Alicycliphilus denitrificans K601: one gene and its partner. The protein of the gene in region 1 interacts with the protein of each later gene in a pairwise test. Links are inferred from orthologs where the notes say so. Each region holds a gene or a part of one and is shown on either strand. Other genes may lie near its edges. The genes, in order: nusG and rho.

Evidence for each region.
Region 2: the proteins of nusG (region 1) and rho interact in binary tests that used the Escherichia coli proteins (3 or more experiments, as listed by UniProt). The link is inferred for Alicycliphilus denitrificans K601 from one-to-one orthologs.

Annotation. Positions count from the first base shown.
Region 1 is NC_015422.1:410,045-424,458, reverse strand. The notes cover bases 1-2,994. They hold nusG (transcription termination/antitermination protein NusG), read right to left. Parts: upstream 1,796-2,994; coding sequence 1,205-1,795; downstream 1-1,204. Other genes in these bases: tuf (elongation factor Tu), read right to left, coding at 2,355-2,994; secE (preprotein translocase subunit SecE), read right to left, coding at 1,795-2,178; rplK (50S ribosomal protein L11), read right to left, coding at 643-1,074; rplA (50S ribosomal protein L1), read right to left, coding at 1-642. Also shown: more of tuf, read right to left, coding at 2,995-3,545; ALIDE2_RS01985 (TetR family transcriptional regulator), read right to left, coding at 4,201-4,821; ALIDE2_RS01980 (efflux RND transporter periplasmic adaptor subunit), read left to right, coding at 5,013-6,293; ALIDE2_RS01975 (efflux RND transporter permease subunit), read left to right, coding at 6,312-9,467; ALIDE2_RS01970 (efflux transporter outer membrane subunit), read left to right, coding at 9,492-10,937; ALIDE2_RS01965 (c-type cytochrome), read left to right, coding at 11,067-11,903; ALIDE2_RS01960 (DUF2946 family protein), read right to left, coding at 12,059-12,595; ALIDE2_RS01955 (YybH family protein), read right to left, coding at 12,641-13,090; ALIDE2_RS01950 (LemA family protein), read left to right, coding at 13,229-13,834; ALIDE2_RS01945 (TPM domain-containing protein), read left to right, coding at 13,838-14,414. UniProt on the Escherichia coli protein: Part of the processive rRNA transcription and antitermination complex (rrnTAC). The complex forms an RNA-chaperone ring around the RNA exit tunnel of RNA polymerase (RNAP).
Region 2 is NC_015422.1:2,773,721-2,788,033, forward strand. Bases 7,770-10,662 are described here. They hold rho (transcription termination factor Rho), read left to right. Parts: upstream 7,770-8,531; coding sequence 8,532-9,794; downstream 9,795-10,662. Other genes in these bases: ALIDE2_RS13235 (PD-(D/E)XK nuclease family protein), read right to left, coding at 7,770-7,870; trxA (thioredoxin TrxA), read left to right, coding at 7,973-8,305; ALIDE2_RS13250 (type B 50S ribosomal protein L31), read left to right, coding at 9,881-10,135; ALIDE2_RS13255 (hypothetical protein), read left to right, coding at 10,274-10,662. Outside these bases: ALIDE2_RS13220 (pirin family protein), read left to right, coding at 165-1,049; ALIDE2_RS13225 (pirin family protein), read left to right, coding at 1,135-2,016; ALIDE2_RS13230 (UvrD-helicase domain-containing protein), read right to left, coding at 2,023-5,310; more of ALIDE2_RS13235, read right to left, coding at 5,303-7,769; more of ALIDE2_RS13255, read left to right, coding at 10,663-11,968; ALIDE2_RS13260 (MATE family efflux transporter), read left to right, coding at 11,968-13,326; phosphate regulon sensor histidine kinase PhoR, read right to left, coding at 13,289-14,313. UniProt on the Escherichia coli protein: Facilitates transcription termination by a mechanism that involves Rho binding to the nascent RNA, activation of Rho's RNA-dependent ATPase activity, and release of the mRNA from the DNA template.

The DNA of each region.
Region 1 (14,414 bases):
CACCGCAACCTTGCGCAGGTAGACACCCTTGCTGGTGGCAGGCTTGGCCTTGTTCAGCGCTTCAATCAAGGCAGCCAGGTTGCCCTGCAGCTTGTCGTCGGCAAACGAGCGGCGACCGATGGTCGTGTGCACGATGCCGGCCTTGTCGACGCGGAATTGCACCTGGCCCGCCTTTGCGTTCTTCACGGCGGTGGCCACGTCGGGCGTCACCGTGCCGACTTTCGGATTCGGCATCAGGCCACGCGGGCCCAGGATCTGACCCAGCGTACCCACCACACGCATGGCGTCGGGTGCTGCGATGACCACGTCAAACGGCATGTCGCCAGCCTTGACCTGTGCAGCCAGATCATCCATGCCCACCACATCGGCGCCGGCAGCCTTGGCCTCCTCGGCCTTGGCGCCCTGGGCGAACACGGCCACGCGGGTGGTCTTGCCCGTCCCGTTGGGCAGCACCACGGCGCCGCGCACCACCTGGTCGGACTTCTTGGCATCCACGCCCAACTGCACCGCCACGTCGATGGACTCGTCGAACTTGGCCGTCGCAGCCTCCTTCACCAGCGCCACGGCTTCGGCGAAGGGATACAGCTTGGTGCTGTCGACCTTGCCCTGCTGGGCCTTTTGCTTCTTGGTCAGCTTAGCCATTTACAGACCCTCCACCGTCACGCCCATGGAACGGGCAGAGCCAGCCAGCGTGCGCACGGCGGCGTCCACGCTGGCAGCGTTCATGTCCTTCAGCTTGGTCTTGGCGATCTCTTCCAGCTGGGCACGCGTGATCTTGCCGACCTTGGTGGAGAGCGCGTTGGACGAGCCCTTCTCCAGCTTGATGGCCTTCTTGATCAGGGTGGTCGCCGGAGGCGTCTTGATGATGAAGGTGAAGCTCTTGTCCGCAAATGCCGTGATCACCACAGGCAGCGGCAGGCCCGGCTCGACACCCTGGGTCTGGGCGTTGAACGCCTTGCAGAATTCCATAATGTTGAGGCCGCGTTGACCCAGTGCGGGACCGATCGGGGGGGATGGGTTGGCCTTACCAGCTGGCACTTGCAGCTTGATGAAGCCGACGATTTTCTTCGCCATTGATAGCTCCTTGCGGGTGATGACGCCTGGTCGAACAACCAGGCTCCCCGGGGTTACCGACTCTTTATTTCCTATCGCGCCGAGTCGAAAAGCGCGAATACTCACTTAATCGATCAAATCCTGGTGAAACTCACGTTTTCTCCACCTGACCGAACTCCAGTTCCACGGGAGTGGAACGACCGAAAATCATCACCGAGACCCGCAGGCGGTTCTTCTCGTAGTTGACCTCTTCCACCGAACCATTGAAGTCCGTGAAGGGCCCCTCCTTGACGCGCACCAGTTCACCGACCATGAACTCGATCTTGTGGCGCGGCTTGTCGGTGCCTTGCTGCATCTGGCTCACGATCTTCTGCACTTCCTCCTCGGAAATGGGCGCAGGGCGATTCTTCACCCCACCCACGAAGCCAGTGACCTTGCTGGTGTGCTTCACCAGATGCCAAGTGTCGTCATCCATGACCATTTCGACGAACACATAGCCGGGGAACAAGCGCCTCTCGGTGGTCTTGCGCTGGCCATTCTTCATCTCCACGACCTCCTCGGTCGGGACCAGGATGCGGCCAAACTTGTGCTGCATGCCGGAGCGTACGATGCGCTCCTGAATATTGCGCTCCACCGCCTTCTCCATCCCGGAGTAGGCGTGCACGATGTACCAACGCAAGTCGGGATTCACCGATGCATCAACAGGAGGCTGAGCGCCATTGGTTTCCACGGCATCCACCATCACTTTCTCCAACCCAAGACCAAATCGTACAGAACCCATTCCAAGGTCTTGTCCGTGAGCCAGAGGAACAGCGCCATCAGCACCACGAATGCGAACACATAGCCCGTCATTTGCAGTGTTTCCTTGCGCGTAGGCCAGACGACCTTCTTGACCTCGCGCCACGCATCACGGGAAAAGCCCATGAACTGGCGGCCATGCTCCGAGGTCAGGAACATTACGACAGCCAGCACCAGACCGAGCACCAACGCCCCCCACTGGATCAGGGGCCCCTGCTTTCCCAGCACGTAGAAACCAGCGACAGAAGCAAGCACGATCGCCACCGCAGCGAACAGCTTTGCCTTGTCCGCGCCGGTAGTGACCGTTTCAACCTGGGAAGTGGCCATAGATGAGCATTAACCTTCTTGATCTAGCGCCTCACAAGACGCCGAAGCCCGCCAGGGTCTGGCGGGCTCGTTCACCACCACATTCAGGTGGCAGGGGCAGTAGGAATCGAACCTACAACCTTCGGTTTTGGAGACCGACGCTCTGCCAATTGAGCTATACCCCTTCGCTTTTCCTGTCACTCGATGATCTTTGCCACAACGCCCGCGCCCACGGTGCGGCCGCCTTCGCGGATGGCAAAGCGCAGGCCTTCTTCCATGGCGATCGGCGCGATCAGCTTGACGGTGATCGACACGTTGTCGCCGGGCATGACCATTTCCTTGTCGGCCGGCAGTTCGATGGAGCCCGTCACGTCGGTCGTGCGGAAGTAGAACTGCGGACGGTAGTTGTTGAAGAAGGGCGTGTGGCGGCCGCCTTCGTCCTTGCTCAGCACGTACACTTCGGCGGTGAAGTGCGTGTGCGGCTTGATGGAGCCGGGCTTGCACAGTACCTGGCCGCGCTCGACATCTTCGCGCTTGGTGCCGCGCAGCAGCAGGCCCACGTTGTCGCCAGCCTGGCCCTGGTCCAGCAGCTTGCGGAACATTTCCACGCCGGTGACGGTGGTCTTTTGCGTTTCGCGGATGCCGACGATTTCGATTTCTTCGCCGACCTTGATGATGCCGCGCTCGACGCGGCCGGTCACCACGGTGCCGCGGCCGGAGATGGAGAACACGTCTTCCACGGGCATGAGGAAGGTGCCGTCCACCGCGCGCTCGGGCGTGGGGATGTAGGTGTCAAGGGCTTCGGCGAGCTTGAGGATGGCGGGTTCGCCCTTGTCCGATTGGTCGCCTTCGAGGGCCAGCTTGGCCGAGCCGCGGATGATGGGGGTGTCGTCGCCGGGGAATTCGTATTTGTCCAGCAGTTCGCGCACTTCCATTTCGACGAGTTCGAGCAGTTCTTCGTCGTCCACCATGTCGCACTTGTTCAGGAACACGATGATGTAGGGCACGCCCACCTGGCGCGCCAGCAGGATGTGTTCACGCGTCTGGGGCATCGGGCCGTCGGCGGCCGAGCACACCAGGATGGCGCCGTCCATCTGGGCGGCGCCCGTGATCATGTTCTTGACGTAGTCGGCGTGGCCGGGGCAGTCCACGTGGGCGTAGTGGCGGTTGGCCGTTTCGTATTCCACGTGCGAGGTGTTGATGGTGATGCCGCGGGCCTTTTCTTCGGGCGCGTTGTCGATCTGGTCGTAGCCCTTGGCTTCGCCGCCGAACTTCTTGGCCAGCACCGTCGCAATCGCCGCCGTCAGCGTCGTCTTGCCATGGTCCACGTGACCGATCGTGCCCACGTTCACGTGGGGCTTGGTCCGTTCGAATTTACCTTTTGCCATTTTTTCGACTCCGAAAAAGCTACACCAACACGACAAATATTGATGCACCCCGGACGGACATGCACCATTGAATCTTGGTGCCCATGGCGGGAATCGGACCCGCGACCTCTCCCTTACCAAGGGAGTGCTCTACCACTGAGCCACATGGGCATTCGGAGGTAAACCCCCTAAAAAACCAACAACCAAAACGTGGAGCGGGAGACGGGAATCGAACCCGCGTCATTAGCTTGGAAGGCTAGGGTTCTACCATTGAACTACTCCCGCAAGATCGAGACTTGCGCAATCGCGATCCAACGCCTTCAACTCACATCTTGGTGGAGGGGACTGGATTCGAACCAGTGTAGGCGTAAGCCAACAGATTTACAGTCTGCCCCCTTTAGCCACTCGGGCACCCCTCCAAAGAACTTGCAATCATAGCAGCTTTTTTGCCGCGTTGGAAACTTTGCGTACCTGAAGCGCTCAGTCCACTCATCCCGAAAGAAACGGCATGGCACCACAACCTATGTAGCACCACCGAAGCCCCTCCAAAAAAAAGAGGAGCACTGCTGGCGCGGCTGGCGGGGATCGAACCCACGACCCTTGGCTTCGGAGGCCAATACTCTATCCACTGAGCTACAGCCGCGTTCGTGAAAGATTGGCAATTATCGCACGCAGGTCACACGTGAAAGCCCAATCCACGCAGATAAGCGTCCACGGCCGCACGGCCCGTGGCCGGCAGGTCGAAGCTGGCTTCGCCCAGCAACCACGATTGCAGCAGGCCGTTGAACAGGGCATGCAGGCCGGCCGCCGCCATTGCCGCGGACATCGGCAGCGCCAGCGATGCCTGAGCGGCCGCAAGCGACAGATTGCGTTCCAGCAGCGCCTGGAAGCGTGCGTGCGCAGCAAGGTGGCGCTCGCGCACGCCGCTGAGTTCGCTCACGTATTCCACGCGGTACAGGGCGATCTCGAACACGCGGCGCATGTGAGCGTCGCTCACGACGCTGCGCAGCAGCAGCTCCACCATGCCGCGCAGCTGCACGAGCGGCTCCTTGGCGTACGCGGCCTCGCCGGCGTTGCACACGCCTTCGAGCGGCAGGGTGGCGCGATCCATCATCGCGTTGAACAAATCCACCTTGTCCTTGAAGTGCCAGTAGATGGCACCGCGCGTGGCGCCGGCCGCCTGGGCGATCTCGCTCAGCGATGCGCGCGCCACCCCCTTTTCATAGAAAACGAGTTCGGCCGCATCCAACAGTGCGTTGCGCGTGGCGTCTGCGTCTTCCTTGGTGCGTCGAGCCATGGATCGTGGGCCTCCGAAAAAAGGGCGCCACCACCGGATGGTGGCGGAGCCTTAGCTTTTGATTATACATTCATGAATGTATATATAATTCGCCCCTTCGTGCAATTGCCATCCGATGGTGCGAATATCCCGCGCTTGCCTTGCACGGGCACCGCACCTCATCAACGCACCCCGCCAGCCAAAGGACTTCCATGCCCCGTCTGAACAACAACAAGAACGCCCGTCCCGTTCGCCGCTTCGTGCGCCGCCCGGCGGCGGCCCTGTCGATCGCCCTGGCCGCCGCCCTCGCGCTGGCGGCCTGCGGCAAGAAAGACGCCGCCCCCGCCGGTGCAGGTGGCCCGCCGCCGGCGCCGCAAGTGGGGGTGGTGACAGTACAGCCGGGCGACATCGGGCTCGTCACCGAGCTGCCTGGCAGGCTGGAGGCGTCGCGCATCGCCGAGGTGCGCGCACGCGCCGCAGGCATCCTGCAAAAGCGCCTGTTCGCCGAAGGCAGCGACGTGAAGGCGGGCCAGAAGCTGTTCCTGATCGACAGCGCGCCCTACGAGGCCGCGCTGGCGCAGGCGCAGGCCAGCGTGGCGCAGGCCGAGGCCAGCCTGGCCCAGAGCCGCGCGCTAGCCGAACGCTACCGCCCGCTGGTGGCCGTGAACGCCATCAGCAAGCAGGAATACGACAATGCCGTGGCCGCGCAGAAGACGGCCGAGGCCAACGTGGCCGCCGCCAAGGCGGCCGTGACCACGGCCCGCATCAACCTGGGCTACGCCACCGTGACCGCGCCGATCTCCGGCCGCATCGGCCGCGCGCTGGTGACCGAGGGCGCGCTGGTCGGCCAGGGCACGCCGACCGAGATGGCGGTGATCCAGCAGATCGACCCGCTCTACATCAACTTCACGCAGTCGGCTTCCGAAGCGCTCAAGCTGCGCGCGGCCATGGCCAGCGGCAAGTACAAGAAGGCCGGCGCCAACGCCGCGAACGTGAGCGTGGTGCTGGAGGACGGCAGCGTGCACAAGCAGCCGGGCCGCCTGCTGTTCACCGACCTGACGGTGGATGCGACCAGCGGCCAGGTCACGCTGCGCGCCGAGGTGCCCAACCCCGACCGCTCGCTGCTGCCGGGCCTGTACGTGCGCGTGCGGCTGGAGCAGGCGCAGGTGGACAACGGCGTGCTGCTGCCGCAGCAGGCGGTCACGCGCACGGGCGCTGCCGACACGGTGATGGTGGTCGGCGAAGGCGGCAGGGTCTCGCCGCGCCCGGTCAAGCTCGGGCCCGCGCAGGGCACCAACTGGGTGGTGCTCGACGGCCTGAAGGCCGGCGAGCAGGTGATGGTCGACGGCTTTCAGAAATTGCCGCGCGTCAAGCCCGGCGACCCCATGGTCGTCCAGCCCGTGCCCTGGCAGGCCAACGGCGCCGCCAAGGCGCCCGCACAGGCCGCATCGGCCGCCGCCAGCCAACCCGCCGCAACGCCGGCCAAGCAATAAGAACCAGGAGCGCGGCACATGGCCAAGTTCTTCATCGAGCGCCCCATCTTCGCGTGGGTCGTCGCAATCTTCATCATGGTGGCGGGCGCGGTCTCGATCACCCAGTTGCCCATCGCCCAGTACCCTGCGGTGGCGCCGCCCACGATCCAGGTGTCCGTCGCCTATCCCGGCGCCACGGCGCAGACGCTCGAGGACTCGGTGCTCGCCGTCATCGAGCGAGAGATGAACGGCGCCACGGGCCTGGCCTACATGGAGGCCACGGCCCAGGCCAACGGCACGGGCTCGATCGTGCTGAGCTTCGAGCCCGGCACTAACGACGACCTCGCGCAGGTGGACGTGCAGAACCGCCTCTCGCGCGCCACGCCGCGCCTGCCGGCGGCCGTGACGCAGCAGGGGGTGCGCGTGGAGAAGTCGCGCTCCAACTTCCTGCTGTTCTCCATGCTCACGTCGGAAACCCCGAATGTGAGCATCGACGCACTCAACGACTATGCGGCGCGCAACATCGTGCCCGAACTGCAGCGCCTGCCCGGCGTGGGCTCGGTCACGCAGTTCGGCTCCGAGCGCGCCATGCGCGTGTGGATCGACCCTGCCAAGCTCAAGGGCTTCAACCTCTCGCTCGACCAGGTGAACGCCGCCATCCGCGCGCAGAACGTGCAGGTGTCCGCGGGCAACCTCGGCGACCTGCCGAGTGCCCAGGGACAGACCACGACGGCCACCATCGTGGTGCAGGGCCAGCTCTCCACCACCGAGCAGTTCGGCAACATCGTGCTGCGCGCCAACACCGACGGCTCCACCGTGCGCCTGAGGGACGTGGCGACCTTGGAGCTGGGCGCGCAGAGCTACAGCACCAGCGCGCGCCTGAACGGCTCGCCCGCCGTGGGCATGGGCGTGCAGCTCACGCCCACCGCCAACGCGCTGGCCACGGCCAAGGCCGTGAAGGCCAGGCTGGCCGAGCTGCAGCAGTACTTCCCCCAGGGCGTGAAGTACACCATCCCGTACGACACCTCCACCTTCATCTCGGTCTCGATCGAGAAGGTGGTGCACACGCTGCTCGAAGCCGTGGTGCTGGTGTTCCTGGTGATGTTCCTGTTCCTGCAGAACTTCCGCTACACCATCATCCCCACCATCGTGGTGCCCGTGGCGCTGCTGGGCACCTTCGGCGCACTCTTGGCGATGGGCTTCTCGATCAACGTGCTGACCATGTTCGGCATGGTGCTGGTGATCGGCATCGTGGTGGATGACGCCATCGTGGTGGTCGAGAACGTCGAGCGCATCATGAGCGAGGAAGGCCTGCCGCCACTGCAGGCCACGCGCAAGGCCATGGACCAGATCTCGGGCGCCATCGTCGGCGTGACGGTGGTGCTGGTATCGGTGTTCGTGCCGCTCGCGTTCTTCGCGGGCTCCACGGGCAACATCTACCGCCAGTTCGCCGCCACCATGGCGACGTCGATCGCGTTCTCGGCCTTCCTGGCGCTGTCGCTCACGCCGGCGCTGTGTGGCACGCTGCTCAAACCCGTCGATGCCGGCCACCACATGGAGAAGAAGGGCTTCTTCGGCTGGTTCAACCGCGCGTTCAAGAGCACCACGCACCGCTACGAGTCGGGCCTGGCCAGACTGGTGCGCCGCGGCGGACGCATGGCCGTCATCTACGCCGCGCTGATCGGCGCCGTGGCCATCGTCTACACGCGCCTGCCCACCTCGTTCCTGCCCAACGAAGACCAGGGCTACCTGATCACCAACGTCCAGCTGCCGGCGGGCGCGTCGCTGGAGCGCACGCGCGCGGCGCTGACCCAGGTAGAGAATTTCGCGCTGAAGCAGCCCGAGGTGAACAACATCGTCACGGTGGCGGGCTTCTCGTTCTCGGGCCAGGGGCAGAACGCGGGCCTGGCCTTCGTGACGCTCAAGGACTGGAGCGAGCGCCCCGGCCCCGAGCATTCGGCCGCGGCCATCGCAGGCCGCGCCATGGGCGCGCTCATGGGCTACCGCGACGCGTTCATCTTCGCGCTGAGCCCTCCACCCATCCCCGAGCTGGGCACCGCCACGGGCTTCACCTTCCGCCTGCAGGACCGCGGCTCCAAGGGCCACGCGGCGCTGGTCGCCGCGCGCAACCAGCTGCTCGGCATGGCCGCGCAGAGCAAGGTGCTGGCCGGCGTGCGCCCCGACGGCATGGAGGATGCGCCACAGATGCAGATCGACATCGACCGCGACAAGGCCAGCGCCCTGGGCGTGTCGTTCGACGCCATCGGCAGCGCGCTCTCGACGGCGCTCGGCTCGACCTACGTCAACGACTTCCCGAACCAGGGCCGCCTGCAGCGCGTGGTGGTGCAGGCCGATGCCCGCGCCCGCATGCAGCCCGAGGAAGTGCTCGACATCCCCGTGCTCAACAACAAGGGCCAGGTGGTGCCGCTGTCGACGTTCGCCACCACGCGCTGGCTGACCGGCGCCATGCAGACCGTGCGCTACAACGGCTACCCGTCGATGAAGATCGCCGGCGACGCCGCGCCCGGCTTCAGTACGGGCGACGCGATGGCCGAGATGGAGCGCCTGGCCGCCCAGCTGCCCGAGGGCTTCGGCTTCGAGTGGACGGGCCAGTCGCGCGAGGAAAAGCTCGCGGGCTCGCAGGCCATGGTGCTGTACGCGTTCTCGCTGCTCGCGGTGTTCCTGTGCCTGGCGGCGCTCTACGAGAGCTGGTCGATCCCGTTCTCGGTGCTGCTGGTCGTGCCGCTGGGCGTGCTGGGCGTGCTGCTCGCGACGCTGCTGCGCGGTATGTCCAACGACGTGTACTTCCAGATCGGCCTCGTGACCATCATCGGCCTGTCGGCGAAGAATGCCATCCTGATCATCGAGTTCGCCAAGGACCTGCAGGCCTCGGGCAAGAGCGTGATCCAGGCGGCGCTGGAGGCCGCGCACCTGCGCTTCCGCCCCATCGTGATGACCTCGCTGGCCTTCACGCTCGGCGTGCTGCCGCTGTTCCTTGCCTCGGGCGCCAGTTCGGCGAGCCAGCGCGCCATCGGCACAGGCGTGATCGGGGGCATGATCACGGGCACGCTGCTAGCCGTGATCTTCGTGCCCGTGTTCTTCGTGGTGGTGCGCAGCTTCTTCAAGGGCAGCCAGCGCCAGCGCGAACATGACGCCAAGCACGCCATGCAGCACCACAGCGACAGCGCGGCCTGACCCGGACACCGGAGTACGACAAACATGCACAAGCACACCCTGCCCCGCACGCGCCCGGCGCGTGCCCTCTCGCCCCTGGTGATCGCGGCCCTGCTCGCCGGCTGCAGCTTCATACCGAAGTACGAGCGCCCCGCGGCGCCGGTGCCCGAGGCCTTCGCCCTGGCCGGCAACGACGTGCCGGCCACGGCCAGGGCCGCCGCCGACATCGACTGGAAGGACTACTTCACCGACCCGCGGCTGCAGCGGCTCATCGGCATCGCGCTGGGCAACAACCGCGACCTGCGCGTGGCCATGCTCAACGTCGAGCAGGCGCGCGCGCAGTTCCAGATCCAGCGCGCGGGCCAGTTCCCCACGGTGAATGCCATCGCCAGCGGCACGCGCCAGCCCAGCATCGTCAACGGCCAATACGCCAACCAGTTCCAGGCCGGCCTGGGCATCTCCGCCTGGGAGATCGACTTCTTTGGCCGCATCGGGGCCCTCAAGGAGCAGGCCCTGGCCCAGTTCCTGGCCACCGAGGAGGCGCGCAAGTCGGCGCAGATCAGCCTGGTGGCGGCCGTGGCATCGGGCTGGCTCACGCTGATGGCCGACGAGGAGCTGCTGGACATCTCCCGCCGCACGCTGGAGACGCGCGAGGAGTCCGTCAAGCTCACGCGCCTGCGCCTGGAGCATGGCGTGAGCTCCGAACTGGACAGCCACCAGGCCGAGAGCTTGGCGCAGGCCGCCCGCGCCACCTACGCCCAGCAGCAGCGCCAGCGCCTGCTCGACGAAAACGCCCTCGCCCTGCTGCTGGGCCAACCGCTGCCTGACGACATACGCGCCAGCCTGCCGTCCATGCGCCTGGCCGATGCCGCCCTCATGCAGCCGCTGCCCGCGGGCCTGCCGTCGGACCTGCTGCAGCGCCGTCCGGACATACGCCAGGCAGAGCAGCTGCTGATCGGCGCCAATGCCAACATCGGCGCGGCGCGCGCGGCGTTCTTCCCGCGCATCTCTCTCACCGCGCAGTTCGGCAGCGTGAGCGACGAGCTCTCGGGCCTGTTCAAGAGCGGCTCCTGGGCCTTCTCGCTGGCGCCGCAGCTGGCCCTGCCGATCTTCGATGCCGGGCGCAACCAGGCCGGCCTGGAGTCCGCGCGCGCAGGCCGCGAAATCGCCGTGGCGCAGTACGAGAAGTCCATCCAGACCGCGTTCCGCGAGGTGTCCGACGCATTGGCGGGACAGGCCACGCTGCAGCAGCAGATCGATGCCCAGCGCGCCCAGACCCAGGCCGATGCCAAGCGCCTGGACCTGTCCGACCTGCGCTATCGCAATGGCGTGGCCAGCTACCTGGACCTGCTGGACGCGCAGCGCTCGCTGTACGCGACGGAGCAGGCCCTGGTGCAGACGCGCCTGCAGCAATTGCAGAACCAGGTCACCCTGTACAAGGTGCTGGGCGGCGGCTGGACGGATACCGGCGGAGGACCTGCACGCTCCTGATGGCAATGTTGGCTGGCGCGGCCCTTGCACCCACCCGTTTTCCCCAACGGGTGGGTGCAAGGGCCGCTCCTATAATCGAAAATTCTTTTCCTTTCCACCCGCCAGCACAACAACATTGCAGAGGTTCTCATGAGCGACACCCACGACGAAGCGCATTCCGGGATGATCAAAAGCCCGAAGCAGTTCCTGCTTTCCGCCATCTTTGCCTTCGTGCTGCCAGTGTTCATCATCATTGGCCTGGTGGTCTTCGTGACCTCTGGCAACAAGCCCAATGCAGGCGTGGACAACGCCGAAATGGCCATTGCGCAGCGCCTCCAGAAGGTCGGCAGCGTGCAGGTGCGCGATGCCAACCGCCCGCTGCGCTCGGGTGAAGAGGTATTCAAGGGCCAGTGCGCGGCGTGCCACGCCACCGGCGCCGCCGGCGCGCCCAAGCTGGCCGACGCGGCGGCCTGGGGCCCGCGCATCAAGACTGGCTTCGAGGCCTTGGTGCAGTCGGCGCTCAAGGGCAAGGGCGCCATGGCACCGCAGGGCGGCGGCGACTTCAACGACACCGAGATCGCGCGCGGCGTGGCCTACATGGCGAATGCGGCGGGCGCGAAGTTCGCCGAGCCGGCCGCCCCGGCCGCGGCGGATGCCGCTCCCGCGGCGGCCCCTGCGGCAGCGGAAGCGCCCCCCGCTGCAGCAGCTGCCGCCCCTGCCGCCGCCGCGCCCGCGGGCGGGGCCGGCCAGGCCGCCGGCAAGGCCGTGTACGAATCCACCTGCGTCGCCTGCCACGGCACGGGCGTCGCGGGCGCACCCAAGTTCGGTGACAAGGCGGCCTGGGCTCCGCGCCTGGCGGCCGGCTTCGACGAGGTGCTGAAGATCGCCACGCAAGGCAAGGGCGCCATGCCGCCCAAGGGCGGCTCCACCGCATCGGCCGCCGATTTCAAGGCCGCCGTCGAGTACCTGGTGAACTCGGCCAAGTAAACGGCCCTCTGCCTGTCAAAAAGCCGGTCGATGACCGGCTTTTGCATTTTCATACGGGTTTGCATTCAATCGGATAACTAGGCGGGAAGCCGAAGACAGTGCTGTAGCACGGCGAGGCGAACCAACGACGTTAGGCGATCGAATGCAAAGCCGTATCAGGCCCCGGTGCGCGCCAGAGCGGCAGGGCTGGGCACGAAGCCGCAGGCCGCCGGCAGGTCGGCCGCGCGCACCTCACGGGGCTGCCAGCGCCCCTGCTCGATCTGCTGCGCCACGCAGTCCACGTCCAGGCTGTGCACCAGGCCCAAGCCCATGGGGCTCGTCAGATACACGCGGCCTTCCTCGTCCACCAGGCATTCCTGCACGCCGCCCGCGGGCGCGCCGGTGTGGGCCACGGCCTCTCCCGCGGCGTTCACCCGCCAGACGAGGGGCGCCGCCTCCAGCTCCACGTAGACGCGCTGCGGGCCGTTCTGGAAGAACCAGCAGCCCCGCGCATCGGCCTCGTAGTTGCGGTGGATGAAGTCGATGAGCTTGGCATGCTCCAGCCGGACACCGCGCGCCGCGCGGAAGCCGCCTCGCGCCTGCGTGCCCTCGTCGCGCAGATACCACTGGCCGCGCGCATCCAGGCCCAACCAGGCGTAGCAGTCGGGTACATGGGGCCACTTGGCGATGGCCTGCCTGACGATGTCATCCATGGCGCGATTGTGCGCCTTGCGCGGCGGCAGCGGGCATTCGCACACTTAATGCAGCACATGCGCGGCGGCCGCCGGCGCGGCCCCCTCGCCCACAACACCCGGGCTGGCATGGTGCGTGACCAGGCACCAGCCCCGCGGCGTCTTGTGGTAGACGTTGGTGGCGCACACCACGGCCTCGCGCGGGCCGTCGGGCAGCATGACGCTCACGTGTTCGAGCACGCTGTGCACGGCGCTGGCCAGCGTCTGCACGCACCCCACCCGCTGCGTCCGCACGCCGAGCCCTCCGTGCCTGAGCATGGCAGCGAATGCCGAGCGGATGGCCGCCAGCCCGATCAGGCGCAGGCCTCCGGGGTGGATGCAGACGATGTCGTCCTCGTCGGCCCAGCAGGCCATCACGCGATCGAGGTCGCCGGCACGCAGGGCATCGTAGAAGATGATTTCGAGTTCGTCGGGCGTGCCGGCCAGAACGGCCGCGCGCATGGAGGATTGGGTCATAAGCCAGGCGCCGTGCATGCGATGAAACCGCCATTGTCCGCACCACGGATCGGCTTGTCACGGCACAATGCCGGCATCCGGCGCGCCGCCTGGCTCACTGGCCGCCGCCCATCCCCGCAGTTGCACGGACCTCACACCATGAAACGACTCATCGCCACCATTGCCGCGGCACTGGCCTTGTCGGGCTGCGGCTACAACGACTTCCAGCGCCTGGACGAGCAGTCCAAGGCCGCGTGGAGCGAGGTGCTCAACCAGTACCAGCGCCGCGCCGACCTGGTGCCCAACATCGTCGCCACGGTCAAGGGCGAGGCCGCGTTCGAGCAGGAGACGCTGACCAAGGTGATCGAGGCACGCGCCAAGGCCACGTCCATCCAGGTGACGCCCGAGCTGCTCAACAACCCCGAGGCGTTCAACAAGTTCCAGCAGGCGCAGGGCGAGCTGTCCAGCGCGCTCTCGCGCCTGATGGTGGTGGCCGAGCGCTACCCGCAGCTGCAGGCCAACCAGGCCTTCCGCGACCTGCGGGTGACCCTGGAGGGCACGGAAAACCGCATCACCGTGGCGCGCAACCGCTACATCCAAACCGTGCAGGAATACAACGTGCTCGCGCGCAGCTTCCCCACCAACATCACGGCCATGGTGTTCAGCTATGCGCCCAAGCCCAGCTTCACCGTGCAGAACGAGGCGCAGATCAGCGCCCCGCCCACGGTGGACTTCTCCAGCCCTGCCGCACCGGCATCCAAGTAAAAAATGCCTTTGGCGCTTGTGCTGCAAGCGCTGATAGCTATATTTTTAGTAGCTATCGGGGCTCCTGGCGCCACGGCGCAGCCGCTGCGCACCGTGCCCGCGCTCACGGCACGCGTGATCGACCAGACCGCCACGCTCTCCGAGGGCGAGCGCCAGGCGCTGGAGGCGCAGCTCGCGGCCATCGAGCAGCAGCACGGCTCGCAGGTCGTGGTGCTGATGGTGCCCACCACCGCGCCCGAGGACATCGCCGCCTTCGCCAACCGCGTGGGCAATGCCTGGAAGATCGGCCGGCGCGACGTGGGCGACGGCGTGCTCGTCATCGTTGCCAAGGACGACCGGCGCATGCGCATCGAGGTCGCCAAGGCGCTTGAAGGCGCGATCCCCGACATCGCGGCCGCGCGCATCATCGACGGCGCGATGAAGCCGCGCTTTCGCGAGAACGACTTCGCGGGCGGACTCGATGCCGCCGTGCGGCAGATCGGCGCGCGCATCGCGGGCGAATCGCTGCCGCCGCCGAAAGGCGAAGGGCAGCGCAGACCGGACGGCGCGGGCTGGGAAGACCTTGCCATCTTCCTGTTCT
Region 2 (14,313 bases), 2.4 Mb from region 1 along the record:
TACCCAGACTGGCCTGCAGGCCAATTTCACTTCAAATTCAGCAAATCGCTCCATTTCCAGGACGATCTGGTGAAAAACAGGCTATTTATTTCCGATTGGCGCGCCCATACCATTCAATCATGCGCCGGCACAGGGCCGGCGCGCCACGCAAGCCTGGAGAGACCATGAGCATCCCCCTCAAGCAAGTCCTGTCCACCCGCAGTGCGCCCGACCGCCACTGGGTGGGCGACGGTTTTCCGGTCCACGGCATGTTCGGCTACGACGGCGAGGGCGTGGCCGAGCGCAGCCCCTTCCTGCTGCTGGACTACGCGGCGCCCACCCGGTTCGGCCCCAACACCGGCTACCGGCGCGGCGTGGGCCAGCACCCGCACCGCGGCTTCGAGACCGTGACCATCGTCTACGACGGCGAAGTGGAGCATCGCGACTCCACCGGCGCCGGCGGCGTCATCGGCAAGGGCGACGTGCAGTGGATGACCGCGGGCGGCGGCATCCTCCACGAGGAATTCCATTCGCAGGCCTACAGCCGCAGTGGCGGCCCGTTCGAGATGGTGCAGCTGTGGGTCAACCTGCCCGCCAAGGACAAGATGACGCCAGCGCACTACCAGGGCATCACGGACGCGCAGATCCCGTCCGTCGCCCTGCCCGGCGATGCGGGCAGCGTGCGCGTGATCGCCGGCGCGTTCGGGGGGGCGCAGGGCCCGGCACGGACCTACTCGCCCCTGAACGTATGGGACGTGCGCCTGGCCGCCGGCAACTTGGCCGACCTGCGCCAGCCCGAGGGCTGGAGCACGCTGGTCGTGGTGCTGGACGGCACGGTGGCGGTCAATGGCGCCACCGCGCTGCACGCCGCCGAGATGGCCACGCTGTCGAACGCCGGCACGGGCGTGACCATCGAGGCCCGGGACGATGCCAAGCTGCTCGTGCTGGCCGGCGAGCCCATCGCCGAACCGGTGGTCGGCTACGGCCCGTTCGTGATGAACAGCCGGCAGGAGATCGTCCAGGCGGTCAACGACTTCAACAGCGGGCGCTTCGGCAGCATGGGCCGATAGCGGGCGGGGGCGCGGCGCTGCTCCCACCCCCTCTTGCCGGCGCAAGGCGCCGTGCTGTGAAATACCCCATCGAACGGAGACCCCCATGACCGACACCTTCACCCGCATCCCCGCCCGCACCGCCGAGATCGGCGGCGGCGTGCCGGTGGCGCGTATGCTGCCCTCGCGGCACAGGCGCACCATCGGCGCCTGGTGCTTCCTCGACCACGCCGGGCCGGCCCGCTTCGCGGCGGGACAGGGCCTGCGCGTAGGCCCGCACCCCCACACCGGGCTGCAGACCTTCACCTGGATGCTGGAGGGCGAGGTGCTGCACCGCGACAGCCTGGGCAACGAGCAGGTCATACGCGCCGACCAGGTCAACCTGATGACCGCCGGCCGCGGCATCGCGCACACCGAGGAGTCGGTGGCCGGCGAGACGCGGCTGCACACGGCGCAGCTGTGGATCGCGCTGCCCGCGCGCGTGGCCGACATGGCGCCGCGCTTCGACCATTACCCCGACCTGCCGCGCTGGAACGAGGGCGGCGCCGAGGCCGTGCTGCTGGCCGGCGCGTTCATGGGCCGGCAATCGCCCGTGCTGGTGCACACGCCGCTGGTGGGCGTGGACTGGCATGCGCCGCGGGACGCGGCGCTCACGCTGGCGCTCGACCCCGCGTTCGAATACGGCCTGGTGCCGCTCACCGGCTCCGCCTCCGCGCAGGGGCAGGCCCTGGCGGCCGACGAGCTGCTGTACCTGCCGCCCGGCGCCGATACGCTGCGCCTGGAGCTGCCCGCCGGCACGCGCGCGCTGCTCATCGGCGGCGCCCCATTCGGCGAGGACATCACCATCTGGTGGAACTTCGTCGGCCACGGCAAGCCCTACATCACGCAGGCACAGCGCGACTGGCAGGCGCACAGCGAACGCTTCGGCGAAGTGCGCGGCTTCGACGGCCCGCGCATCGAAGCGCCGCCCGTGCCCTGGGCGCCATAGGACGAATCAGCCCTCCTCCAGCCCCAGTTCCACCAGGCGCCCGTCCCCGCTCAGGAACGCGGCGCCTACCGCTTCGCCGGGCACCTGCGCCCGCACGGCCTCGCGGTAGCGCTGGAGCTGGGCGACGAGATCGCCCTGGCGCTCGGGCTGCGCGGCGCTCTTGTAGTCCAGCACCCACCAGCGCGCGCCGCCGCGCCGCTCGCGCAGGCAGACCAGGCGATCCAGACGCAGGCCCTGACCCTGGTGGGTGAGCGGAGCCTCGTTCACGGCCAGCTCCAGCTGCGCCTCGTCCCAGGCCCAGGCGCCCGCGCCGTTGAGGATGGCCTGGGCCATGCGGGCGGCGGCCCGGGCGGCGGGCAGCGGCAGGGCGAATTCGCGCGCAAGCTGCGCCAGGCGCTCCTGGCCCCAGCCCCGGGCGCGGGCCTCGGCCAGCGGCAGGCCGGCCACGCCGACCTGCTCCAGCAGCGCGTGCATGGCCTGGCCCTGGCGGGATGCCAGGCTGTCCTGCGCCGGCTGCCGTGGCGCAGCCACGGGCAGGCCGGGCGCCGCGGGCAGGCGCGGCAGCTCCAGCAGGGTGAAGGCGCCGTCGCCCGCATCCTGCGCGCCCATGGCGCCGGCCTGCGGGTCCGCGTCCTGCTGCATGAGCGGCGCCAGGCGCGCCCACCAGCTGCCGGGGTTGGCGCTGCCCGATTGCACGCAGGACAGCGCCAGGCACCGCTTGGCGCGCGTGACGGCGACGTACAGGGTGTTCAGCGCCTCGCGCTGGCGCTCGGCCCGTTCCGCCGCCATGGCGCCCTCGGCGCTGGGCGGCGGGCTCGATTCGCTGGCCAGGAAGATGAAGCGCCGGGGCAGCGGCTCCTCGCCAGGCCAGTCGACGAGCACGGCCATGGTCTCGGCGCTCTTGGGGCGCGCGTCGGTGTCCAGCAGCAGCACGCTGTGGGCTTCGAGCCCCTTGGCGCCGTGCACGGTGAGCAGGCGCACGGCCTGGGCGTCGGCGCGCGCGGGCGCCGCGATGCCGCCCTTCCTGAGCGCACGCACGAAGGCGTAGGGCGTGAGGTAGCGCCCGCCGTCCTGCTGCAGCGCGGCGCCCAGCAGCGCGCGCAGGTTGGCCAGCACGCCGGCACGCTGCGGCGCGGGCGCGCTGGCGGCAAAGCGCGCGAGCACGTCGCCATGCGCGTAGATGGCCTGCAGCGCGTCGTGCGGGGGGAGGCTGTCCACCCACTCCTTGTATAGAGACAAATTGGCCGCTATCGCCCTGCAGTCAAGCGCCAGCAGCTCTTGTTTTTGCAGCAGATCGAACCAGCTCAGGTGCACGTGCCGTTCCTGGCGGCGCAGCAGGGCCAGTTCGGTGAGCAGCGCGTCGTCGGCGCCGAACAGCGGCGACTTGAGCACGCGCGCCAGCGACAGGTCGTGCGCGGGCGAGACCAGCGCGTCCAGCAGCGCGACGAGGTCCTGCACTTCGGGAGCCTGGGCCAGGTCGGCCTTCTCGGGCTGCACGCAGGGGATGTGCAGGGCGCGCAGCGCCTCTTCCATGCGCGCCAGGCGTTCGCGCTGTCGCGCCAGCACCATGATCTCGCTGGCGGGCAGGCCGGCGGCCAGCTGCGCCGCCACCCATTGCGCGGCCTGGGCGCTCTCGGCCATGCGCAGGGTTTCCTCGGCCTCGTGGCGCGGCTCGTTCAGGCTGTCGCGCCAGGCGAGCGGGTCGGCCGCGCCGCCCCCCCCGACCCGCGCGTCCGTCCGGGCGATAGGCGGCAGGCGCAGCAGCCGGCCCGCGTCCTGCGATTCGGTCGTGTGCGCGCGAAAGCCTTCGTATTCCTGCTGCGCCTGCGCGGCCTGCATGGCAGCGTTGACCACGCCGATCACGCCCTGCGCATTGCGCCGGGTGTGGTCGCAGGCCAGCAGGTCGCCGCCGAGCGCCTCGCGCACGAAGGCCTGCGCGGCCTTGAACACCTGGGGCTCTGCGCGGCGAAAGCGGTAGATGCTCTGCTTGGGGTCGCCCACGATGAACACGCTGGGCGGGTGCTGCCCCCCGCCCGCGCCCGCATAGCCCGCCAGCCAGGCGTGCAGCGCCTGCCACTGCAGCGGGTTGGTGTCCTGGAACTCGTCCACGAGCAGGTGGCGCACGCGCGCGTCCAGCCGCTCCTGCACCCAGCCGGAGAGCACGGGGTCGGACAGCAGCGTGAGCGCGGTGCGCTCCACGTCGTTCATGTCCACCCAGCCATGCTCGCGCTTGACGGCCCCGAAGCATTCGATCAGGCGGCGCGACAGGCGCGCCATGCGCTGCTGGTGCAGCCATGCGGCGTGCTGGCGGCAGGCGTCGCGCAGCGTCTGCGCCTCGTCCTGCGCGACGGTGACGGCCTGGGGGCACGATTTGCCGAAGGCGCGCGGCGTGCCCTCGCCGTCCTTGGTGAACAGCGCGGCCAGCACGCCTTGCCAGTCGCCGGCCTGCAGGGCCGCCATCAGCTCCTCTCCCTTGGCCGCGAAGCTCGGCGCGAGGGGCATGAGCGCGCGCGCCGCGTCTTCGAGCATGGCCCGCCCGGCGGCGCGGCGCAGCAGCCAGTCGCCCGGGTGCTCCACGCCGGCCAGGCGTTCATAGACCTCGCCGAACGGCGGCACCGACGTATCGACGATGCCCGCCTCGTCCGACAGCAGGAACTCCACGCGCTTGTCCAGCGCCGCCTCCAGCGCCTTGTGCGTCTGCGAGCGGCCATGCACGGCGACGATGGCCTCGTAGTCGGCGCGCAGCGCGTCGTCGCCGGCCACGGCCTCCAGGAATGGCCGCCAAACCTCGGCCTTGGCCTGCGCGTCGTCTTCGAGCAGCTCGTAGTGCGTGGGCAGGCCCCGCTCCTGCAGCAGCGCCAGCGGGGCCGTGGAAAGCAGCGCGGCAAACCAGCTGTGGAAGGTGCGGATCTGCAGCGGGCGGCCGCTGGCCAACAGCTGCTGGTACAAATTTCGTAGCTGCTCGCGCTTTCCCCGCGCGGCTTCGAGGCCGATTCCGCGTGCAATCAACTCCTTTTCGAGATCCTCGGGCGCGGCGTGGGCGAACTGCTCCAGCCATTCCTGCAGGCGCTGGCGCATCTCGCCGGCGGCCTTCTTGGTGAAGGTGATGGCCAGGATCTCGTGCGGCGCGCTGCCGTCGAGCAGCGCGCGCAGCATGCGCGAGACCAGCATCCAGGTCTTGCCCGCGCCGGCGCAGGCCTCCACCGCCACGCTGCGCGCGGGATCGCAGGCGATGGCGTAGAAGGCTTCGCGCGAGACCGGCCGGCCGTTGTGTTCGTAGGCAGCTCTATTCATTCCAGAAATCCTTGCGGCACAGGCCGCGCGCGGCGCACCAGTCGCACACGCTGCCCTCGCCCAGCGCGGGCAGGCCCGCGCCCTGCGCGATGCGGTCGAAGTCGTCGCGTATGCCGGCCAGCAGCGCGTCGCGCAGCTGCTCCACGTCGGGCGCCTCGAAGGTCCTGGTCTCGCCGCGCTCGCCCACGTTCACGTAGGCGGCGCGCAGGGGGCCGCGCCCTTCGGGCATGAGGGCGGCGTAGAAGGCGAGCTGGGTGTCTTCGGTGCCCGCCTGCACGCGCGCCCTGGTGGTCTGGCTGCCTTCGGTCTTGTAGTCGATGACCAAGGTGCCGGCGCGGCCTTCTGCGTCTTTGGCCTCGTCGATGCGGTCGAGCTTGCCCACCAGCTCCAGGCTGCCTCCTTTCAGCGCCAGGTGCCGCTGTGCCTCGACCTCGGCCCGGGCGAATCGCGCGCCTGCGGCCTCGTGCTCGTCCAGCCAGCGCAGGTAGCCGTCGCACAGCTGCGGCCAGCCGCTCGCATAGGGCAGAAAGTCGCTGCCGGCCAGGCCCAGCTGCTCGCGCGCCTGGCTGGCCGCGGCGTCCAGGCGCGCGCTGCGCTCGGCCGCGTCCCGCGTGGGCGCGTCGCGCAGGCCTTCGTGGAAACGCTGCAGCACCGCGTGCAGCCAGGTGCCGAAGTCGCGCTTGTCCAGCTCGGCCTCCAGCTCGTCCTGCTCCTGCAGGCCGAGCTGGCGCAGCGCATAGAAGCGATAGGGGCAGTGACGCAGGTCGGCATAAGCTGATGCCGACAGCTGCGCCACGGGCAGGCGCGCGCCCACGGGCCAGGGGCGCGGCGTGGCGCCGGGCGCAACGGCGCGCGGCAGGCGGGTGTCCTGCGGCGCCTGCGCATGCAGGGCGGGCGGCAGCGCCAGCACCAGGGGGCTGGCCAGCAGCGGCTCGCCGCCCTCGCTGGCGCGCCACAGCACGTCTACCCAGGGAATCTGCAGGGCGTCGGCCCAGGCGGCGCGCTGGGCGGCCTCCAGCGCCTCGCGCGTGGGCAGGCCCAGGGCCTGGCGCTGGGCCTGGGTCCATGGCCCGGGAGGCTCTGGGGCGGCCTGCAGGCGCTTTTCGTCGCAGCCGGCCAGCACCAGCGCGGCGAAGGGGCGGGCCAGCAGCTGCGGCAGGGGCAGCACCACGAGGTCGGCGGCCGCGTCCTGCTCCCAGTCGGGCTTGAAGCGGGTGGCTTCGAGCACCTGGTCGGCCCAGTGGCCGAAGTCGCCCGGCGAGAGCCTGCGCCCCGCCCCTTCGGCATCCGCCAGGCTGCCCTCCAGGCCCTCGGCCAGGTGCAGTTCCAGCAGCACGCGCTCGCCCGCGTCGTCCTGCTGCAATGCATCCCACTGGCCGCTGGCCTGCAAAAGCTGGCGCAGGCCGCGCAGCCACTCGGCCAGGGGGCGCGCGGCGCGCATCGGCGCGCGCAGGGCTTCAACCTGCGCGATGGTGGCGGCAATGGCGGGCCGGCCCTGGGCGCGGCCCGGGGCGCCGCTCCAACGGCGCACGGCGTTGCGGCGCAGCCATTGCTCCAGGGCGCGCAGGGCCGGTTCCTCGATCACGGGCACGGCCTTGAGCCAGTCGAGTACCGCATCGCTACCCGCGTCCCAGGCGCAGGCGCGCAGCGCCGCCATAACCTGGGCGGCGGCGCGGGTGGTGGACAGGGTCCAGCCGTTCTCGTCCCTGGCCGCGAGCCCCGCGCCCTGTAGCAGCGCGGTGATGCGCCGCACCAGCGCGCGGTCGGTGCCGGCCAGGGCCACGGGCACGCGGCCGGCCTGCACGTGGGCAATGGCGCAGGCGGCGGCGCGCTGGGCCTCGTCCTCGGCGTCCAGCGCGCGGCGCAGGCGGATCCGCCCCTGGCCCGTGGGCGCCTGCCACAGCGGCAGGGCCAGGGCACTGTCGCCCCAGGCCGCGCACAAGGCCTGGGCCAGCGCGTCGGGCTGAAAGCCCTGCAGCAGCACCAGCGCATCCACGGCGGTGCGCACGCCGGGCTCGAACAGCACGTCGGTCGCATGGCGCGAGGCGGCCACCCATTCCAGCGCCACGCGCGCCACGGCGGCCTCGTAGCGCAGGGCGCTGCCCTCGCCCGCCAGGCCCAGCACGCCGCGCTGGCGCTCAAGCCACTCGGCGCGCCTCCCCGGCGCCACGGCGGCGGCCACGGGGGCGAGCTGGCCGGCCGCCTCCAGCAGCGGGGCGAGCAGCATCTCGCGCTGCGCGGCGAGGCCCGCGCGCTCCAGCAGCGCGGCGCCGGTGAAGCGGTCGCGCGCCACGTCGTGCGCGAAGTCCAGGCCCTGGGGCACGAAGCCCGCCAGCTGCCGCGCCCAGTTGCGCGTGGTCTCGAAGCGCGGCGCGAAGCCGTCGCCCTGCCAGCGCGTCCACTGGCGCTGCGCCTCGGCCATGAGCTGGGCATAGGGCACGAGCACCACGGCGCGCGCCGGGTGCACGCCGCGGCAACGGACGTGCTCCTGCACTGCCTGCAGGGCGCTGCGCCACATGGGCGCGGCGGCGCGGGCATCGCTTTTCGCTATGACTGTCATAGCGTCTGGCGGGCCGGGCATACCGTCGGATGGGGGATTGGTTTCTGTCACAATGATTCGAATTTAACCTCTGTCCCACCCGCCAAATCCAAGGAACACCCCATGGCAAGCGACCTCATCAAGCAACTGTCTGACGCCAGCTTCGAAGCCGACGTGCTCAAGTCCTCCACGCCCGTGCTGGTGGACTACTGGGCCGAGTGGTGCGGCCCCTGCAAGATGATCGCCCCCATCCTCGACGAAGTGGCCAGCGCCTACCAGGGCAAGCTGCAGGTGGCCAAGATGAACGTGGACGACAACCGCGAGATCCCGGCCAAGTTCGGCATCCGCGGCATTCCCACGCTGATGCTGTTCAAGGACGGCCAGCTGGCCGCCACCAAGGTCGGCGCCATGAGCAAGGCGCAGCTCACCGCCTTCATCGACCAGCAACTGGGCTGAAGGCCCCGCGCGCCGGCCGGCCCAGCGCGAGGCCGGCAGCGCGCATCCCGAGGGCGCGCGGGAATTTTCCTGTCATAATTCGCGCCGATCCCCCACGGTCAGCACACATCTTCAGCGGCCGGCTCCAGATCACAGGCTCGCCAGGGCACTCTACAAGTCCCGCCCGGCATGCAGCCACCTCCTCTCCAGTCACAAGAAATACCTACTCCGCCGCAGGAGTCATTTCATGCACCTTAATGAACTCAAGGCACTGCACGTGTCTGAAGTCCTCAAGCAGGCCGAAGCGCTTGAGATCGAAAACGGCGGCCGCATGCGCAAGCAGGAGCTCATGTTCGCCATCATCAAGAAGCGCGCCAAGGCCGGCGAGCAGGTGTTTGCCGACGGCGTGCTCGAGATCCTGCCCGATGGATTCGGCTTCCTGCGCAGTCCCGATTCCAGCTACACCGCCAGCACCGACGACATCTACATCAGCCCCAGCCAGGTGCGGCGCTTCAACCTGCACACCGGCGACATGATCGAGGGCGAGGTGCGCACGCCCAAGGACGGCGAGCGCTACTTCGCGCTGACCAAGCTCGACTCCGTCAACGGCGGCCCGCCCGAGCAGAACAAGCACAAGGTGATGTTCGAGAACCTCACGCCGCTGTTCCCCAAGGAGCAGATGCGGCTGGAGCGCGACATCAAGAGCGACGAGAACATCACCGGCCGCATCATCGACATCATCGCCCCCATCGGCCGCGGCCAGCGCGCGCTCATCGTCGCGCCCCCAAAGAGCGGCAAGACGATGATGATGCAGCACATCGCCCACGCCATCACGGCCAACCACCCCGACGTGCACCTCATGGTGCTGCTCGTGGACGAGCGCCCCGAGGAAGTGACCGAGATGCAGCGCTCGGTCAAGGGCGAGATCATCGCCTCCACCTTCGACGAGCCCGCCGCGCGCCACGTGCACGTGGCCGAGATGGTGATCGAGCGCGCCAAGCGCCTCGTGGAGCTGAAGAAGGACGTGGTGATCCTGCTCGACTCCATCACCCGCCTGGCGCGCGCCTACAACAACGTCGTGCCCTCGTCGGGCAAGGTGCTCTCGGGCGGCGTGGACTCCAACGCGCTGCAGCGCCCCAAACGCTTCTTCGGCGCGGCGCGCAAGGTCGAGGAAGGTGGAAGCCTGACCATCATCGCCACGGCCCTGGTCGATACCGGCAGCCGCATGGACGAGGTGATCTTCGAAGAGTTCAAGGGCACGGGCAACTGCGAAATCCATCTGAGCCGGCGCCTGTACGAGAAGCGCGTGTTCCCCGCCATCGAGCTCAACAAGAGCGGCACGCGCCGCGAGGAACTGCTGCTCGCGCCCGAGATCCTGCAGAAGACCCGCATCCTGCGCCAGTTCATGTACAACATGGACGAGATCGAGGCGATGGAGCTCATGATCAAGAACATGAAGGCCACCAAGACCAACGTGGACTTCTTCGACATGATGCGCCGGGGCGGCTGAGCCCGGCCTATGCCATAATCAAGAGCTTTTTGCGGAAAGTACGTCAGGCTGGCTGGCGCGGCTCCCGCTGACTTGAAAGAGAAATCATGAAAGAAGGCATTCACCCCAACTACCGCGAAGTGCTGTTCGTGGACCTGTCCAACGGCTTCAAGTTCGTGACCCGCTCGTGCGTGAACACGAAAGAAACCGATACCTTCGAAGGCAAGGAATACCCGCTGTTCAAGCTGGATACCTCGTCCGAATCCCACCCCTTCTACACCGGCACGCAAAAATCCGTGGACAACATGGGCGGCCGCGTGGAACGCTTCCGCAACCGCTTCGGCAAGACCGCAGCGAAGTAAGCAACGCAGCCCCCGCCCACCGGCGCGTGGGCCCGTTGCAGCACGCCCCAAGGCAGCCCGGCTTCACCGCGCTGCCTTTTTTCTTGGCGGGTATGCTGCCCCGCCCGTCCCGTCCAACCACAACGCCGCGCAGCCCGAGTGATCCATCCCACGCCCGCCATCGTTGCCCAGAGTGCCGTGCGGCCCCTGCCCCGCTGGGCTCTGCTGCTGCTGTGCCTGGCCTATGCCATACCCGGCTTCGTCGGGCGCGCGCCCTGGCGCTATGCCGACGTGGCCTCGTTCGGCTACATGCACGAGCTGGCCCTGGGCCGCACGGACTGGATGAACCCCTTGCTGGCCGGCATGCCGCCCGATGGGGATGGCCTGCTGCCCTACTGGCTGGGCGCATGGGCCATCGACGCGCTGCAAGGGTGGCTGTCGCCCGCGATGGCGGCCCGGCTGCCGTTCATCGCGCTACTGCTCCTGACCCTGTCCGCCACTTGGTACGGCGTGTACTACCTGGCGCGCGGCCCCGGCGCTCAGCCCGTGGCCTTTGCCTTCGGCGGCGAGGCCAAGCCCGCCGACTACGCCCGCGCCATCGCCGATGCCGGCCTCCTGGCCCTCATCGCGAGCCTGGGGCTGGCCCAGCTGTCGCACGAAACCACCGGCTACCTGACCCAGTTGTGCGGCACGGCGCTGCTGTTCGCCGCCGGCGCCGCCATGCCCTGGCGCATGGCATGGCCGGTGGCCGCCGCCGTGGCCGGCCTGCTGGGCCTGGTGCTCAGCGGCGCGCCGACGCTGTCCGTGCTGCTGGGGCTGGGCTGCGCCTGGCTGGTGTGGTGCGGCAAGGAGGCGCCCATGCCCAGGCGCGGCGCCGCGTCGGCGGTGCTGCTGGCATCGACGCTGGGTGCCGCCCTGCTGGCCTGGCAGCTGGGCCTGTGGGCCTGGCGCATCGAGGGCTTCGACGACGGCAAGGAGTGGTGGTACAGCCTGCTGCGCCTGTTCATCTGGTTCAGCTGGCCGGCCTGGCCGCTGGCCCTATGGACGCTGTGGCGCTGGCGCCATCTGATCGCCAGCCGGCAATGGCACCGCCACCTGCTGCTGCCGCTGTGGTTTGTGCTGGTGGCCGTGGGCGCCACGCTGACCACGCGGCCCTCTGACCGCGCGCTGCTGCTGGGCCTGCCGGCGCTGGCGACGCTGGCGGCCTTTGCCCTGCCCACGCTGCGCCGCAGCATCTCGGCGCTGATCGACTGGTTCACGCTGCTGTTCTTCAGTGCGTCGGCCATCGCCATCTGGGTCATCTGGCTGTCGGTGCAGACCGGCGTGCCCGCCAAGCCCGCGGCCAACGTGGCCAGGCTGGCGCCGGGCTACGAGCCCGCGTTCTCGGCCCTGGCCTTCGGCGTGGCCCTGGCGGCCACGGCCGCCTGGTGCGCGCTGGTGGCCTGGCGCACGGCGCGCAACCGCCCGGCCATCTGGAAGAGCCTGGTGCTGCCCGCCAGCGGCGCCACGCTGGGCTGGCTGCTGATGATGACGCTGTGGCTGCCGCTACTGAACTATGGCCGCAGCATGGAGGCGCAGGTGGCGGGCGTGGCCGCCGCCATCACCGACAGGCAGGGCTGCGTGGCCAGCTATGGTCTGAACCGTGCCCAGATCGCGGCCCTCGTGTACCACGGCCAGTTGCGCGTGGAGCCGGTCTCCGAGTTGCCGCTGTGCAACTGGGCCGTGGCCGACGCAGCCATGGGCCCGGCCGTGGCGACGCTGCTGCCGCCCGCTGAGTGGCACGCGGTGGCCAGCATCGGCCGCCCCACGGACCGCAACGACAGGATACTGGTGCTGCACCGCGTGGAGCGCTGATGTCCGAGCTGTCCATCATCTCGCGCCACGCGTTCACCGTGCTGGCCGGGCAGCTGGCCGTGATGGCCTTCGGCGTGACCGACACCATCGTCGCCGGCCGGCATGCGCAGGAGTCGCTGGCCGCGCTGTCCATAGGCTCGGCCGTGTTCATCAGCGTGTACGTGGCGCTGATGGGCGTGCTGCAGGCGCTGCTGCCCGTCTGGGCCGAGCAGCGCGGCGCGGGCGCGCAGGGCGCCATAGGCGCGAGCGTGCGCCAGTCGCTGTACCTGTGGGCCGTGGCCTGCGTGCTGGGCATGGCGGTGCTGCTCTCGCCCGGCCCCATCCTGCAATGGACCGAGGTGCCGCCGCAGCTGCGCGCCGAGGTGCGCGCCTACCTCGCGATCCTGGCCTTCGGCCTGCCGCCGGCGCTGCTGTTTCGCATCTACAGCACGCTAAACCAGGCCCTGGGCCACCCGCAGCTCGTGACCTGGCTGCAGGTGGGGTCGCTGGCGCTCAAGGTGCCGCTGTCGATCTGGTTCACCTTCGGCGGCGCGGGGCTCGCCCCCCAGGGCGCGGCGGGCTGCGCCTGGGCCACGCTGGCGGTGAACTACGGCCTGCTGCTGGTGGGCTGGAAGATGCTGCGCGGCCACCCCATGTACGCGCCGCTCGCGCTGTGGCACCCCATGGAGCGGCCCGACGGGGCGCAGCTGGGGCGCTTCATGCGCCTGGGGCTTCCAGCCGGGCTGTCGATCCTGGTGGAGGTCACCTCGTTCACGCTCATGGCGCTGTTCATCGCGCGCCAGGGCGCGCTGGCCTCGGCCGCGCACCAGATCGCATCCAACCTGGCCGCCGTGCTCTACATGGTGCCGCTGTCACTGGCCATCGCCACCAGCGCGCGCGTGAGCTACTGGCGCGGGGCCGGCGACGAGCAGCGCGCCGGCGCGACGGCCTTGAAGGGTTTTTGGCTTTCAGCGCTCATGGGGTGCGCCCTTGCAGCTACGCTTTCAATAGCACGACAACCCATCGCCAGCCTGTATTCAACCAACGCCGAGGTGGTGGCGCTGGCCACTTCGCTGCTGCTGTGGGTGGCGGCCTACCACGTGGCCGATGCGCTGCAGACGCTGTGCATCTTCGTGCTGCGCAGCTACCGCATCACCCTCGCGCCGCTGCTGGTCTACGGCGTGCTGCTGTGGGGCGTGGGCCTGTATGGCGGCTACCGGCTGGCCTACCACGGCCTGGCCGGCTGGGGGCCGCTGCACTCCCCCGCCCCGTTCTGGGCCGCCAGCGCCGCGGCCCTGGGCGTGACGGCGCTAGTCTTCAGCGCGCTGCTGCTGGGCGTGCTCAGCCTGCAGCGGCACCACTCCGCGCAGCGGGACTGACGCCGGCCTGCGCACGCACGCGCGCCGCCGGAAAGCGCACGCCGAACACCGAGCCCTGCCCCAGCACGCTGGAGATCTCCAGCGCGGCTCCATGGCGCTGCACCACGTGCTTGACGATGGCCAGGCCCAGGCCCGTGCCGCCCGTGTCGCGCGAGCGGCTGCGGTCCACGCGGTAGAAGCGCTCGGTGATGCGCGGCAGGTGCTCGGGCGCCAGGCCCGGGCCCGTGTCGCGCACCGTGAAGCGCGCGCCGCCGTCGGCCAGCGGCTCCCACGCCACGGTGATGCTGCCGCCCGCGGGCGTGTAGCGCACGGCGTTGTTGACCAGATTGGCCAGGGCACTTTGCAGTTCCGCGGCGATGCCCGCCACCTGGCCTGCCGCCTGCGCCTGCCCGGGGGTGGGAAAGACGAACCTGTGCTGCTGCGCCGGCGTGCGCGCGAGCGTGGCCGAGAGAGCGCGCGCCTCGTCCTCGCAGTGGCGCAGCAGTGCGCAGACCGGCACCCACTCGGCCATGCCCGGCGGGGGGCTGCCCTCCAGGCGCGACAGCGTCAGCAGATCCTGCACCAGGTGCTGCATGCGCGCGGCCTGCTGCGCCATCAGGCCCAGGTAGCGCGCGCGCTCGTCCTCCTGCAGCGGCAGGGTCTGCAGGGTCTCGACGAAGCCGACCAGCACCGTGAGCGGCGTGCGGATCTCGTGCGAGACGTTGGCCACGAAGTCGCGCCGCATGGCCTCGGCCTGCTCCAGCGCGGTGACGTCGCGCGATAGCATGAGGCGGCGCCCGTCGCCATAGGGGTGCAGTTGCACCGACAGCGTGACGGGGTGGGCGGCGCTGCTCTCGCGCCCCGGCAGCAGCACGCCCTGGGCATAGTCACCCGCGGCCAGGTAGTTGCTGAAGGCGGGGTCGCGCAACAGGTTGCCCACGGACTGCATGAGGTCCCGCTCGGCCTGCAGGCCGAAATGCTGGGCCGCCGTCTGGTTGCACCATTCGA